Regions from separate parts of the Nocardiopsis sp. NPDC055879 genome, predicted to be linked through region 1. Evidence: riboswitches for the same ligand, from Rfam matches in the RefSeq annotation. Region 1 holds a riboswitch; the other holds the start of a gene.

Region 1 (7,799 bases):
GGGAGTCTCACCTGTTGAGAGCGAACAACAGCAGAGCGGCACCTTTGTCATCGGCCTGAAACGACAACATCATGTGATGTCAGCCACTACTGTTGGCCTCAACCGGCACACGACCGAAAGGGTCCATCCATGTGCAGCCACAAGCCTTCCTGTCCCACCGCCGAGGAAACCGACCGCGAGGCGGCCCGCGTCGTCTCCAGCCACCCCGAACAGGGATGGAGTCTGCTCTGCAACGGCGTCGTCCTCTTCGACGACACCGGTGAACTCCTCCCCGACGGGGCGGTCGTGGCCCCGCACCGCCCCCGCGCCGCGGCCTGAAGCGACCGACCACCGGTCCTCGACCGGCACCCGGCCACGATTTCCACCGACCTCGTGGCCCCCACCGAATGTCCGATCCCCTGATCCCTCGACCTCTCCCGCCCGGGAACCGCGAAATCCCGGGCGGTGACGTGTGCGCGAACCGGTCAGGGACCGTCCGGCCAACCCTGGGGGAGCACGTCCTCCCCCATCGCCTCCGCGAGCCGACGCCGGAAGTCCGCGTGAACGTCCGGGCCCCACACCAGTTCGCTCGGGGCTCGCAGGGCCTGCTCCATGGCGGCGCGCAGCGCGGCCGGGCGTGACTCGCCCTCCACCACCGGCACCGCCAACAGGGCGTGCATCTGAGTCACCGTCGCGAAGAGCTCCCCGGCGAGCACGGACGCGCTGGAGGTCGCCACGGCCTCCTCCAGGTACCCCTCCCACCAGGGTTCGGGCGTCTCCTCACCGTCCTCGTCCCCGGCTTGGGCGAAGGAGCGGCGCAGCCGCCACCGCACTTCTTCGGCGGTCTCCGTGTCCCGGCTCTCCAACCCGGTACGCCAGGCCCGGGCCGCCTCGTCCGGTTCGCCCCGCAGGACCAACAGACCGGCCAGAAGCTCCACCGCGGCGCCCGAGGTGCGCGCCCGCGGGTGCGCCCCCTCGTCGGCGGTGCCCGGCTCGGCGACCCCGGCGACGTCGGAGATGGCCCGCTCCAGGTGGGTGGCGGCGCGCAACAGGCGCAGACCCGGGTCGTCTCCCACCGCCAGACCGCGCTCGACCGCCACGGAGGCGCCCTCCACCTGTCCTCGGTCCAACAGGCGCCCCGCCAGGTCCCTGGCGGCGTCCTGGACCGTGGTGGCGTGCAGACGGCTCATCGGTTCGCCTTCGGGCGGCAGTTCCAGCGCGGCCTCCCAGTGCTCCTCCGCCTCGGTGTGCTCACCCCGCGTTTCGGCCTCTCGCGCCAACCCGTAGCGGGCCACCGCGCCGTAGGCCGCGCCACCCGATCCCAGCAGCCGTTCCCACACCCGGGCGGCCTCACCGTGCGAGCCCTCCTGCTCCAGGGACAGCGCCAGGTGGTAGGCGGCTCGTGGCGCGTAACGCGCGTCCCCGGTGGACAGCGCCCGACGGGCGGCCTCACGCGCGGCGGCCAGGTCGCCGCGCTGGTCTTGGACCACGGCCAGCCCCAACAGGGCCCGTGCCCGCACCCTGGGATGCGGGTCGGCCGTGACCGCCTGCTGGTAGAGCTTGGCGGCGCGTTTGAGGTGCCCGTTCTCGGCCAGGTCGCGGGCCCGATCGCACAGGTCGGCGGCGTCCCCGCCACCGGTTCCGGTGTCCTCGACGTCTTCGGGGTCGATGGCCTGGGGCTGCGGGTCCGAGGGTCCAGGGCGTGCGGAAGATCCGGACGTCGTGGTCATGGTGTGCGACTTTCCGTGGGGGCGAGGATCACGCGGTGGGCGGCGCGAGTGTTCTGCTCGCCGTAACTCTAACCTGCCGGTCGATGACGAGAGCTGCGCCCTGGTAGTGGATGTCGCGTGTCGCCCCACCCGAAGCGATGCCTTTACGTTGTAGATTCGCTATGGTCCGAAAAGAGCGGAGCGCCGACCGAAGCCGACACCCCGCTCACCACCCTCAGAGCTCGAAGGCCTCCGGCGGCGGGCAGGAGCAGACCAGGTTGCGGTCACCGTAGGCCTGGTCGATCCGACCGACCGGCGGCCAGTACTTGTCCTGGCGCAGCGACGGCAGCGGGTAGGCGGCTTCGGAGCGCGTGTAGCCGCGGCCCCACTCGTCGGCGGTCAGCGCCTCCGCGGTGTGCGGAGCGCCCCACAGCGGGTTGTCCTCGGCGCCCCACTCCCCCTTGGCCACCTTATCGATCTCACCGCGGATGGCGATCATCGCCTGGATGAACCGCTCCAACTCGGCGAGATTCTCGCTCTCGGTCGGCTCCACCATGAGCGTGCCGTTGACCGGGAAGGACATGGTCGGCGCGTGGAAGCCGTAGTCCATCAGCCGCTTGGCGACGTCCTCGTTGCTGATGCCACTGGTCTTCTGCAACGGACGGATGTCGATGATGCACTCATGCGCCACCAGTCCGCCCGCACCGGTGTACAGGACCGGGTAGTAGGGCTCCAGGCGCTTGGCGATGTAGTTGGCCGAGAGCACCGCGGTCTCGGTGGCCGAACGCAGCCCCTTCTCCCCCATCATGCGCACGTACGCCCAGGAGATCGGCAGGATGCCCGCCGAACCGAACGGCGCCGCCGAGACGGGACCGACCCCGGTGTGCGGGCCGGCCTCCGGCTGGCCCGGGTGGTTGGGCAGGAAGCCCGCCAGGTGCGAACGAACCGCGACCGGACCCACGCCCGGGCCGCCGCCGCCGTGCGGGATGCAGAAGGTCTTGTGCAGGTTCAGGTGGCTGACGTCGGCGCCGAACTCGCCCGGCTTGGCCCAACCCACCAGGGCGTTCAGGTTGGCCCCGTCGACGTAGACCTGGCCTCCGGCCTCGTGCACCAGGCGGCACACCTCGGTGATGGTGTCCTCGTACACACCCGCGGTGGAGGGGTAGGTGACCATGATGGCCGCCAGCTCCTCGCGGTGCTTGTCGGTCTTGGCGCGCAGGTCGTCCAGGTCGACGTTGCCGTCGTCGTCACAGGCCACCACGGACACACGCATGCCCGCCATGACGGCGCTGGCGGCGTTGGTGCCGTGCGCCGAACTGGGGATCAGGCACACGTCCCGGTGGGCCTGCCCGCGCGAGCGGTGGTAGCCGCGGATGGCGAGCAGGCCGGCGAGCTCACCTTGGGAACCGGCGTTGGGCTGTAGGGACACCGCGTCGTAGCCGGTGACCTCGACCAGCCAGGCCTCCAGGTCGCGGATGAGCGCCACGCTGCCGGCCGCCTGGTCCATCGGGGCGAACGGGTGCAGCCCGGCGAACTCGGGCCAGGTGATGGGCTCCATCTCGGCGGTGGCGTTGAGCTTCATGGTGCACGAGCCCAGCGGGATCATCGTGCGGTCCAGCGCCAGGTCCCGGTCGGCCAGACGGCGCATGTAACGCAGCAACGAGGTCTCACTGCGGTGGGTGTTGAAGACCTCGTGGGTGAGGTAGTCGACGCCGCGCGTCAGGTCCGCGGGCAGGCGGTCGGCGGACTCGTCCACCGTCACCGGGCCGCGCTCGGCACCACGGTCGGCCTCGCCGAAGGCGGCCAGGACCTTGCCCAGGGTGTCCACGCCGGTGGTCTCGTCCACGCTCAGACCGACCGTGTGCTGGTCGGTGGCGAGCAGGTTGACGCCGGACTCCAGTGCCCGCTCCACGACGCGGTCGGCGCTGGGCACGCGCACGCGCAGGGTGTCGAAGTACGCGCCGTGGACGACCTCGAAGCCGCGCTTGGTGAGCGCGTCGGCCAGGGACGCGGTGCGGGTGTGCACCTGACGGGCGATGGCCCGCAGCCCGTCGGGGCCATGGTAGACGGCGTACATGCCGGCCATGATCGCCAGCAGTACCTGGGCGGTGCAGATGTTGCTGGTGGCCTTCTCCCGACGAATGTGCTGTTCACGGGTCTGCAGGGCCAGACGGTAGGCGGGTCTGCCGACGTTGTCGACGGACACCCCGACCAGACGACCGGGCAGCTGCCGGCGCAGCTTCTCGCCCACGGACATGTAACCGGCGTGCGGGCCGCCGAAGCCGAGCGGCACACCGAAGCGCTGGGTGGAACCCACCGCGATGTCCGCGCCCAGTTCACCGGGGCTGCGCAGCAGGGTCAGGGCGAGGATGTCGGCGGCGACCACGGCCAGCGCGCCGCGCTCGTGCGCCTGCTCGATGACCGCGCTCGGGTCGCGGACCACACCGCTGGAGGCCGGGTACTGGACCAGGACTCCGAAGGCCTCGCCCTCGGGCAGGCCCTTGGTCAGGTCGGCGACGACGACCTCGATGTCCAGGGGCTCGGCGCGGGTGCGCAACACCTGCAGGGTCTGCGGGAAGACGTCGGCGTCCACGACGAAGACGTCGCTCTTGACCTTGGAGGCGCGTCGGGCCAGGGTCATGGCCTCGGCCGCGGCGGTCGCCTCGTCCAACAGCGAGGCGCCGGTGATGGGCAGACCGGTCAGGTCCGAGACCGCGGTCTGGAAGTTGAGGAGGGCCTCCAACCGGCCTTGGGAGATCTCCGGTTGGTAGGGCGTGTACGCGGTGTACCAGGCCGGGTTCTCCATGATGTTGCGCAGGATGACCGGCGGGGTGAGCGTGTCGTAGTAGCCCAGGCCGATGAGTGTGGTGTGGGGGCGGTTGCGACCGGCCAACTCCCGCAGCTCGGCCAGGGCCTCGGCCTCTCCCGCGGCCTCGGGCAGGGCCAGCGGGGCGCTCTGCCCGGGGCCGGTGAGGATGGACTCGGGCACGGCGGCGCTCATGAGCTCGGTCGTGGAGCCGTAGCCCACGGTCTTGAGCATCTCCGCCGTCTCGGTGGGCGTGGGGCCGATGTGCCGGTCGGCGAAGACCCGGGCGGGTGCGCCCATGGTCGAGGCGTTCGACGGGTCAGTCACGGAGACCTCCTGGTGACAGGGCCGATTCGATCGGCGGTGTTCCTCACGGTCTCCCCCTCTGTCACCGGGCACGACGATGCCGGCTCCAGAGCGGCCTCCTTCGCGCGGTCCATGGTGCCTGAGAGGTTACTGGGGAGTATTGCCCCGTCGGCGCCCCGTAGCGTCGGGGTCTCTCCCGCGCGATATCAAAAGCCTGCTGACGCTCTGTACATGTATCCAAGCAGGGAGAAATGTCGGTTTTCACCCCTGTTGTGGTTACGAAGGTACTCGATCGGACTCCGGAACGAGGAGCCAGGGCACACCTTCGTACCGCTCTCAACCGGTACGGCGTTCACGTCGCCGACGGGCCAGTTCGTCGACGGGTCGGGGGTCCGGGGTGGGAAGGTCGGAACGGGCCTCGGCCGGGACGACCCCCAGCGCCTCCTCCAGCTCACGGGCCACGTTCGCCAACGCCAACCCGAACATGCCCTGGCCCCGCTGCATGAGGTCGACGACCTCGTCGGGGGAGGTGCACTCGTAGACGCTCACACCGTCGCTCATCAGGGTGATGCGGGCCAACTCCCCGGCGGGACGGCCGCGCAGGTGGTCGACGGCCGTGCGGATCTGCTGCAGGGAGATCCCGGTGTCCAGGAGACGCTTGGCCACCTTCAGCATCAGGATGTCCGGAAGACTGTACAGCGGGGCGTTTTCGGCTCCTGTGCGCACGCTCGGCTCCACCAGGCCGGTTCTGGCCCAGTAGTCGAGCTGTCGATAGGTGATCCCGGCGGCCGTACACGCCGCTGGGCCCCGATACCCGACGTCCATAGGCAGCGCCATCACGTCCTCTTCGCACAGTAGGCCCTGCTGCCCCGCTAGCCGCAGCGCAGACCGCCTGTCATGGGGATCCCGCTTGCCGCTCGCTACCGCCACGCCGACCTCCGGCTTCTCGTCCCACGGCGGCATCGACAGGGGAAGGTCCACTCAGGGAATGGGCGCGCCGCAGGTTCCACAGCACTGACGGTAGGGCGACGCCAAGGCAGCGTCAACGAAGCCGCCCGGCGCGTCGCCAAGTACGCGCGGTGACGGCTCCGACCCACCCGTACGTCCGATGCCCCGAGGAGACCGGGCCTTTTCGGTTGTGGTCGCCGCGTCCATTCCCTCATCCCAATCTACCACTGACCCCGATAATGAAGTCGCAGGTCACAGCCGTGTCCTCGGCCTCATGGGCCGATGGGCCCGCTCGGGCAAGGAAGAGGGGCCCACGCCGTGCGCGGGCCCCGCCCTTGCGATCTCTCAGGTACTGCGTCGACCGAAGTCCTCGGGCGAGATGTTGTCCAGGAACTCCCGGAACGCCTCGACCTGGTCCTCCTGCTCGTCGGGTATCGGCATCCCCGCCTCGTCGATCACGTCCTCGTGCGCGTAGATCGGGGTTCCGGTCCGCAGGGCCAGGGCAATGGAGTCGGAGGGTCGTGCACTGACCTCGACACCATTGCTGAAGACCAGTTCGGCGTAGAAGATGCCATCGCTCAGCCCCGTGATCCGTACCGTTTCCAGGCCGGTCTCCAGGGCGTCGAGCACGTCCCGAAACAGGTCGTGCGTGAGAGGTCGGGCGGGCGCGACCCCCTGTTGGGCCAAGGCGATGGCGGTGGCCTCCACCCCGCCGATCCAGATCGGCAGGTAGCGGTCACCCTCGGATTCCTTGAGCAGGACAATCGGTTGGTTCGAAGGCATCTCAACCCGGACGCCGACGACCTCCATGTGCTTCACAGCGTCTCCGTCCCACGAGTCGTCATGCCGGCTGGGCGCTCGTCCCTGCTCCCCCGTCGGATCAGGACCCGAGGGCGAAATCGGCACCCTTCGTTACAAAGCTCTCCGGAGGTGGAGGGCCGCAAACCTCTTCGGCCCTCCCACCCCCGTCGACCGTGGTCACCGATCCGTCATCGGCGGGGCTTGGTCAGCAGGATCATCCGGAACTTGCCGATCTGGATCTCGTCCCCACCACCCAGCTCGGCCTCGTCCACCGGTTCCCGGTTGACGTAGGTGCCGTTGAGACTACCGACGTCACGGACCCCGAACCCGTTACCCCTGCGGAAGAACTCCACGTGGCGTCGGGAGACGGTGACGTCGTCCAAGAAGATGTCGCTGTTGGGGTGGCGCCCGGCGGTGGTCACGTCGCTGTCCAGCAGGAAACGACTTCCGGCGTTGGGGCCACGGCGGACCACGAGTAGCGCGGTGCCCGGGGGCAACGCATCGGCACTGGCGGGGTCGTCGCCGCCGAGATCCTCACCCGCTTCCTCATCCTCCAGGGCCTGTATCCCGGAGATGGAGATGGTGGAGGTGACGTCCCCTCCACCGGACTCCCCGCCCGTGTTGGACGGCGGATTCTGCTGGTCGGCCCTGCGGAGGGGAGTTCCACAGTGGGAGCAGAAACGGGCATCATCCGCAACGGCGTGACCGCACTGCGTGCAGTAAACGCTCGACATAGGTCGGCTCGGCCTCCTACCGCACGGGGCGGTGCTTGATTCGGCTGATCGGTGGCGCGTTCCGGCTCGCCGGACGGACACTGTGCCCGCTCAACGTCCGGAACACGGTGAGACGTTCCGCTTTCGCGGCAACGGATCGTCCCACACGGTCGGTCGCTAGGTCTCATCCCCTATGTTCTGCCCCTTGTCACCCCGACGGACGTCCGCCGTTGCCGGAACCCCTTGTGTCGATGGTGACGAGATGCTTCAGGGAACACTCGACTTTAAACCATATCCCTGTCCAGACAGGGTTTCGCTCCCCCGTGGCCCGCCGCGCGGCCCCGTGACACGGGCGTGCGACGGACTCGATGGAGGCGGCACCCGGGGCACCGCCACACCGGACCTCGGAAGAGATCAACGCCTGTTCTGGGGCAGATGCCCGTCCGAGGGGTTTGGTTCTGTTGAACGCGGAGTGGATTTTCGTCGGCCTCCCGACCGTGGATTGACCTGGGATTCCGCTCGATTCGTCCGCTCGAC
Region 2 (7,799 bases), on a different contig from region 1:
TACGTGACCGTGGCGGTGGCCTTCGTCGCCGGGTTCCTGGCCCTTCGCTGGTTGTTGGTGCAGGGCATGAACGACACGGTGGGTCGCCTGTATCTGGGCCGAGGCGACGAGGGCAACGTGGAGATGCAGGAGAGCGCGGCCCGCGGCGCCCTCGAACAGGAGGTCTCCGAGTATCCGGGTGTGCGTCGGGCCAAGGCCCGCCTGACCGAGTCCGGCGACGAACCGCACCTGCGGTTGGCGCTCACCCTGGACGAGGACGCGGACGTGGCGCGGGTGTGGCGTCGGGTACGCGAGGAGGCGCTCACCAACCTGAGGTCCGCGCTCGACCTAGAGAAAGTCCCGGCGGTCATCCGGATGTCGATGACGGCTCCGGCCAAGAACCCCCGTCGCGTCCTGGCCTGATCGGGCGCGAAGGCCCGGTCCGGAAAGGGCGAGTCTGGTGGCGAGCGGTGCTCAAGCCACCAGACCCGGGGTGACGACCGTGGACCGGCGAACGGGTGGAAACGCTCTAGCCAGGCCCTCGGCCGTGCCCTCCGTACAACCCGCTTCGGCCCCGGTCCATTCCCGCCCAGGTCGACGGATGCCGCCGGTCAGCACTCGATGACGTTGACGGCGAGGCCGCCGCGGCTGGTCTCCTTGTACTTGTCGTGCATGTCGCGGCCGGTGTCGCGCATGGTCTTGATGACCTTGTCCAGGCTCACGAAGTGGCTGCCGTCGCCGCGCAGGGCCATACGGGTGGCGCTGATGGCCTTGACCGAGGCCAGGGCGTTGCGTTCGATGCACGGGATCTGGACCAGGCCGCCGATCGGGTCGCAGGTCAGGCCCAGGTTGTGCTCCATGGCGATCTCCGCGGCGTTCTCCACCTGGGCGGGGGAACCGCCCAAGACCTCGGCCAGGCCGGCCGCCGCCATCGAGGACGCCGAACCCACCTCGCCCTGGCAACCCACCTCGGCGCCGGAGATCGACGCGTTCTGCTTGAACAGTATGCCGATGGCCGCCGCGGTCAGCAGGAACCGCACCACGCCCTCGTCGCCAGCGCCCGGGCTGAAGTGCAGGTAGTAGTGCAGGACCGCGGGGACGATGCCGGCCGCACCGTTGGTCGGTGCCGTCACCACTCGCCCGCCCGCCGCGTTCTCCTCGTTGACCGCGAGCGCGTACAGGCTGATCCAATCGCTGCCGCGCATGGGGTCCGGATCGACGTGGGTGGGCGCGAGCAGGCCGCTCTCGTCGCAGTTGCCGCCCAGTTGACGGTAGAGGCGGTGCGCCCGACGGGGCACCTTCAGGCCGCCGGGCAGACTGCCCTCGGTCATCACGCCGCGCCGCACGCACTGGCGCATCACGGCCCAGATCTCCAGGAGCTCGGAGCGGATCTGCTCGGGGGTGCGTCCGAACGCCTGCTCGTTGGCGAACACGAGGGCGCTGATCGACATGCCGGTCCGTTCGCACAGCTCCAGCAGTTCCTCGGCGGAGGAGAAGGGGTAGGGCAGTTCGGTGTCGTCGGCCTTGATCCGGTCCGCGCCCGCGGCCCGCTCGTCCACGACGAACCCGCCGCCCACGGAGTAGTACACCTTGGCGGCCAGCTCCACCCCGACGGAGTCCAGGGCCACGAACCGCATCCCGTTCGGGTGGTCGGGCAGGCTCTCCTTGCGACGGAAGTCCACGTCCACGGCCGGATCGAACGTGACCACCGGGCCGTCGGGGCCGCCCAGACGCAGGGTCCGGGAGGAGCGGACCTCTTCGACGAGCAGGGGGACCGCGTCCACGTCCACCCCCTCGGGGGTGTGCCCCATCAGTCCCAGGATCACGGCGGTGTCGCTGCCGTGCCCCTTACCGGTGAGCGCCAGCGAGCCGTACAGCTCGACTCGCACGTGCGCGACCCGGTCGAGTGGACCGTCGTCGGCCAACCTCGACACGAAGGTCGTCGCGGCCTTCATCGGACCGACGGTGTGCGAACTGGACGGTCCGATACCGATCTTGAACAGGTCGAAGGTGCTGATGGCCATGGCTGTCCTCCTCGTTGAGCACAGGGTTCGGGCCGTGGGGGATGACGCCGTGCGGGCCCGACCGGGCCCACACGGCGGGAACGCCGCTACAGGTTCGGATAGAGCGGTCGCTTGGCGGCCAGGGTGTCGACCCGCGCGCGCAGGGCGGCGATGTCCCGCTCCGGTTTGAGGGTCTCGGCGATGACGTCGGCGACCTCGCGGAAGTCGTCCTCGTCGAAGCCTCGGGTGGCCAGGGCCGGGGTGCCGACCCGAAGGCCCGAGGTGACCATCGGTGGGCGCGGGTCGTTGGGCACCGCGTTGCGGTTGACCGTGATGCCGACCTCGTGCAGCAGATCCTCGGCATCCTGGCCGTTGATCGGCGAGTCCACCAGGTCCACCAGGACGAGGTGGACGTCGGTGCCACCGGTGAGGACCTTGACGCCCGCCTCGGTCGCGTCCGGCCGGGTCAGGCGCTCGGCGAGGATGCGGGCACCGGCGACGGTGCGACGCTGACGCTCGGCGAACTCCTCGCTCGCGGCGACCTTGAACGAGACCGCCTTGGCCGCGATCACGTGCTCCAGCGGACCGCCCTGCATGCCGGGGAACACCGCGGAGTTGATCTTCTTGGCCAGCTCGGCCTTGGTCATGATCATGCCGCCGCGCGGACCACCCAGGGTCTTGTGCGTGGTGGTGGTGACCACGTCGGCGAACGGCACCGGGTTGGGGTGCAGTCCGGCCGCGACCAGACCGGCGAAGTGCGCCATGTCGACCATGAGCAGGGCGTCGACCTCGTCGGCGATCTTACGGAACCGCTCGAAGTCCAGCTGACGCGGGTAGGCGGACCAGCCCGCGACGATCATCTTCGGACGGTGTTCCTTGGCGAGGGCGGCGACCTCGTCGTAGTCGACGGTGCCGTCCTCGTCGCGCACGTGGTAGGCCACGGCGTTGAGGATCTTGCCGGAGTAGTTGATCCGCATGCCGTGGGTGAGGTGACCACCGTGGGCCAGGTCCAGACCGAGGATGGTGTCGCCCGGCTTGAGCAGGGCGAAGTACACCGCGGTGTTGGCCTGGGCGCCCGAGTGCGGCTGCACGTTGACGTGCTCGGCGCCGAAGAGCTCCTTGGCGCGGTCGATCGCGAGCTGCTCGATCACGTCGACGTGCTCACAGCCGCCGTAGTACCGGCGGCCCGGGTAGCCCTCGGCGTACTTGTTGGTCAGGACCGTGCCCTGGGCCTCCAGAACCGCCTGGGGGGCGAAGTTCTCCGAGGCGATCATCTCAAGGGTGTCGCGCTGTCGGCCCAGCTCGGCGTCGACCGCCGCGGCGACCTCGGGGTCCAGCTCGCTCAGGGTCTGGTTGAGCAGGTTGTCGCTGGTCATCTTCAGTTCTCGCCTTCGATCAGCTTGGTGTACTCCGCGGCGGAGAGCAGGTCCGTGGGTTCCTCGGACACCCGGACCTTGAACAGCCAACCGCTCTCGTAGGGGTCGGAGTTGATCGTCTCGGGCGCCTCTTCGAGGGCCTCGTTGATCTCGGTGACCTCACCGTCGACCGGCGAGAAGATCTCACTGACGGACTTGGTGGACTCGACCTCGCCGGCCGGGTCGTCCGTGTTGACCTCTTCCCCGACGGTGGGGGCCTCGACGAAGACGATGTCGCCCAGCGACTCGGCCGCGAACGCGGTGATGCCGACGGTGGCCACCCCGTCCTTGATCACGACCCACTCGTGTTTGGCGGTGTAACCCAGCTCCGTGGGAACGCTCACTTCAACTCTCCTTGGAGATGCTCGTCCTTTGTGTGCCGTGCGCCCGTCGGACGCGCCGGCCCGACCCGACCTACGCCTGGTCACGCCCCGACCGTTCCGGTCCCTCGTGGGGATCCGGGTGGTGGCGCGCGCAGGTCCTGCGGGGGTCCGAAGGGGACCCCGCTCCTACGACTTCCGCTGGTAGAACGGAAGTTCGACCACGTCGACCTCCTCACCGCGGCCGCGCACGTCGACGGTGAACGTGCCGGTCGTGGTGTCGAGGTCGCCGTCCACGTAGGCCATGGCGATGGGGCGGCCCAGGGTGGGGGAGGGGGCGCCACTGGTGATGGTTCCGACGACGGCGCCGTCGCGCAGGACGTCCTGGCCCTTGCGCAGCGGGCGGCGGCCGCGGGCGACGAACCCGACCAGGCGCCGGGCGCGCGCGGTGCGCGATGCCTCCTCAAGGGCGGCGCGGCCTACGAAGTCGCCCTTCTCGAACTTGACCACGCGGCCCAGTCCGGCGTCGAAGGGGGTGAGCGCGGCGGTGAGTTCCTGGCCGTAGAGCGGCATCCCGGCCTCCAGGCGCAGGGTGTCGCGGGCCGACAGCCCGGCGGGGACCAGCCCGTGCTCGGCGCCGGCGGCCATGAGGGCGGCCCAGATCTCGGGTGCCTTGTCGGAGGGCCTGATGAAGATCTCGAAGCCGTCCTCGCCGGTGTAGCCGGTGCGGGCCAGCAGTACGGGGACCCCGGCGACGCTGTGCGAGTAGCCGGCGAAGTAGCGGATCTCGTCCAGGTTCGCGTCGGTGAGCGGGGCGAGGATCTCGACGGCCTTGGGGCCCTGCAGGGCGATGAGGGAGTAGTCCGCGGACTCGTCGACGACCTCGACGTCGAATCCGACGGCGCGCTCGGCCAGGGCGGAGGCGACCACCGGGACGTTGATCGCGTTGGCCACGACGAGGAACTCCTCCTCGGCCAGGCGATACACGATGAGGTCGTCGAGGACGCCGCCGTCCTCGGCGGTGAGCATGGTGTAGCGGGCGCGGCCGACCTTGAGCTTGGACAGGTGGCCGGCCAGGGCGTTGTCGAGGGCCTGGTCGGCCTGCGGGCCGCTCAGACGGATCTCACCCATGTGGGAGAGGTCGAAGAGCCCGGCGGCCTCGCGGACCGCGGTGTGTTCGGCGGTCTCGCTGCCGTAGCGCAGCGGCATGAGCCAGCCGGCGAAGTCGACGAGGGTGGCCCCGGCCTCTTCGTGGGTCTTGTGCAACGCCGTCAGACGGGGCGTGGAGGTGGACTCTGACATGGGCACTCCCGAGAGGATGGGCGTCGATTGTTGCGTTGAGGCGTTGCCATCCTCCCCCTCTGTCATGGGTGCCTGAGAGCTTCGCCACGCATGTGGTGTGGCTTGCACCTTCGGCGAGGGAACGTCGTCCCTGCTTTCCAGAGTGGTCTCGCCCGTACGGTCCGTGTGCCTGAGAGGTTGTCTGTGGGGAGGGATTGCTCCTTCGGCGGCCCGCGTTGGTTACGTGGGCGCTCTCCCGTACGGGGTCAGCAACGGGTTCAGCCTAGCAGCGGCGACACAGGGCTCCCAAGAGTGGCCGACGGGTTGTGGATCGACTCTTCGGAAGGTGGGGGACCGGAACGGGATCATGACCTAGCTTGGGATCGGACGTTCCCTCGAACACCGCTGGAGGAGCCGAGTGCGTACCGACACCGTTCCCATCCGTTCTCCCAGGACGGTCCGCTTCGCCCTGGCCGCCACCGGTTCCGTTCTCACCCTCGTGGCGGGCGTCGCGTGCTCGGGTGGTGGGGCCGAACCCGAGGCGGACCGGCCTGCTCGGCCGGACCAGAGCGGCACCCCGATCGCGTTCGGTGACCTGGAGGCGGTGGAGCGCCCCGAGCTCGCTTCGCTGCTGGACGAGGCGGGGGTGGAGGGCACCTTCGTGCTCCACGACGTGCGGGAGGGTTCCGTGACCGTGGTGGGCGCCGAGCAGGCCCGCGAACGGGTGGTTCCGGCGTCCACGTTCAAGCTCCCGAACACGCTCATCGCCCTGGAGACGGGTGTGGTGTCCGACCTCGACGAGGTGGTCTCCGACGGGGGCGAGGACGAGCTGAGTCTGCGCGAATCCCTGCCCACCCCCGACGTGTCGTTGCACCAGGAGGTCGCCGAACGCATCGGTCACGACCGGATGTCCACCTGGGTGGACCGTTTCGACTACGGCAACCGCAAGGTGGGCGAGGACGGCGAACCGGGCCGGTTCTGGGTGGACGGTCCGCTGGAGATCACCGCGGTGGAGCAGACCACGTTCCTGGCGGCGCTGGCCCGCGCCGACCTGCCGGTGGAGGTGGAGCACCAGGAGGCACTGCGGGAGATGCTGGAGATCGAACGCGGCGGCGACTACGCCCTGTACGGGCGGACCGGTCTCGGCGCGGAGGCCGATTCGGTGCCGGGCTGGTGGGTCGGTTGGGTGGAGAACGGGGATGACCTGCACACGTTCGCGTTGCGTCTGGACGAGGACACCGACCCCGGGCTGCGCGAGTCGCTGGGACGCGACTTCCTGGTGGAACTCGACGTGCTCCCGCCGAGCGCCGCGGGTGCCTGAACGGTCCCGTGGACGCGGAAAGGGGGCTCGGCACGGATGTTCCGTGTCGAGCCCCCTTCCACGTCGTGGGGGACGAGGGTCAGGCGGCGTTCTTGCGGCGCCGGCGCACGGCCTCGGCGAGGTTGGTCAGCACACCCTCGGTGGTCTCCCAGCCCATGCACTTGTCGGTGATGGACTGGCCGTAGGTCAGCGCGGCCGGGTCCCCGAGCTTCTGGGCGCCCTCCTCGATGAAGCTCTCCAGCATCACGCCGATGATCCCCTTCTGGCCCTCGGCGACCTGGTCGGCGATCTCCTGGGCCACACCCACCTGGCGGACGTGGTCCTTGCCGCTGTTGGCGTGGCTGGCGTCGATCATCAGCCGCGGAGGCAGACCGGCCCCGCCGATGACCTCTAGGGCGGCGCCCACCGAGGCCGGGTCGTGGTTGGGGCCGCTACGTCCGCCGCGCAGGATGACGTGGCAGTCCGGGTTGCCCTGGGTCTCCACGACCGAACCGGCACCGCTGGGGTCCACACCGAAGAAGGTGTGCGAAGCGGAGGCCGCGCCCACGGCGTCCACTGCGACCTGCACGTCACCGTCGGTGCCGTTCTTGAACCCGACGGGGGTGCTCAGACCGCTGCTCAACTGACGGTGCACCTGGCTCTCGGTGGTGCGGGCGCCGATGGCGCCCCAGGACACCACGTCGGCGATGTACTGCGGGGTGATCGGGTCGAGGAACTCGGTCCCGGCGGGCAGCCCCAGCGCGTTGATGTCCAACAGGAGCTTGCGGGCGGTGCGCAGACCACGGTGCACGTCGTAGGTGTCGTCCAGCCCCGGGTCGTTGATCAGACCCTTCCAACCCACGGTCGTGCGGGGCTTCTCGAAGTACACGCGCATGACCACGCACAGGTCCGCGCTGATCGACGGCACCAGCTCGGCCAGGCGGTTCGCGTAGTCCATGGCGGACTCGGTGTCGTGCACCGAACACGGGCCGACGACGACCAGCAGACGGTCGTCCTCCCCGTCCAGGACGCGCTTGACCTCGGCGCGCGAGCTCTCGACCAAGGCGGTGCTCTCGTCGCCGAGCGGAAGTTCCGCGAGCAGGTCCCGGGGCGCGATGAGCGGCTTGTAACTCGCCACCCGTGTGTCATTGGTGCTCGTCATCGTTTCCCTGTTCCCGTCCGGTCGTTTTGTTGCGGTACTGAAACCGTAGCGCGGCACATCGGTGCCGGCGTGGTGACGTGAGTCATTCCACCGGTTCGCGGGGATGGGAAAGGACACATTTGCGCAATTGCCCGAACTCCGTCTCATGTTCTGAGACGAAAAGGCGCGGGTGCGATTATTCGGAACCTCGCGGGTGGGGAGGGATCATTCCTTCAACCCGGGGAGGTCCTCCTCCCAGAACTCACGTGGGTTGCGTGTGCCGTCGGTGACCGTGCCGCGTTCGGACTCGGCCCGGCGCAGGTGCACCCGTCGGATCTTACCCGAGTGGGTCTTGGGCAG

What was found. A riboswitch is a leader RNA that binds a small molecule or an ion and turns the genes downstream of it on or off. The one in region 1 is predicted to bind glycine.
Region 2: another riboswitch for glycine. It lies ahead of gcvT (glycine cleavage system aminomethyltransferase GcvT); the one in region 1 lies ahead of gcvP (aminomethyl-transferring glycine dehydrogenase).

What each region holds. Positions count from the first base shown of each region.
Region 1 is NZ_JBSHCT010000004.1:90,365-98,163, reverse strand. Features, by position in the region: gene ACWGKS_RS05905 (DUF5999 family protein) at 130-318, shown strand; gene ACWGKS_RS05900 (tetratricopeptide repeat protein) at 465-1,709, opposite strand; gene gcvP (aminomethyl-transferring glycine dehydrogenase) at 1,924-4,794, opposite strand; glycine riboswitch at 4,917-5,009, opposite strand; gene ACWGKS_RS05890 (MerR family transcriptional regulator) at 5,137-5,625, opposite strand; gene ACWGKS_RS05885 (bifunctional nuclease family protein) at 6,094-6,567, opposite strand; gene ACWGKS_RS05880 (FHA domain-containing protein) at 6,738-7,283, opposite strand.
Region 2 is NZ_JBSHCT010000028.1:21,267-29,065, reverse strand. Features, by position in the region: gene amaP (alkaline shock response membrane anchor protein AmaP) at 1-402, shown strand, start outside; gene ACWGKS_RS25780 (L-serine ammonia-lyase) at 591-2,003, opposite strand; gene glyA (serine hydroxymethyltransferase) at 2,090-3,358, opposite strand; gene gcvH (glycine cleavage system protein GcvH) at 3,361-3,741, opposite strand; gene gcvT (glycine cleavage system aminomethyltransferase GcvT) at 3,907-5,019, opposite strand; glycine riboswitch at 5,167-5,267, opposite strand; gene ACWGKS_RS25760 (penicillin-binding transpeptidase domain-containing protein) at 5,417-6,319, shown strand; gene ACWGKS_RS25755 (3-deoxy-7-phosphoheptulonate synthase) at 6,399-7,460, opposite strand; gene ACWGKS_RS25750 (AMP-binding protein) at 7,665-7,799, opposite strand, start outside.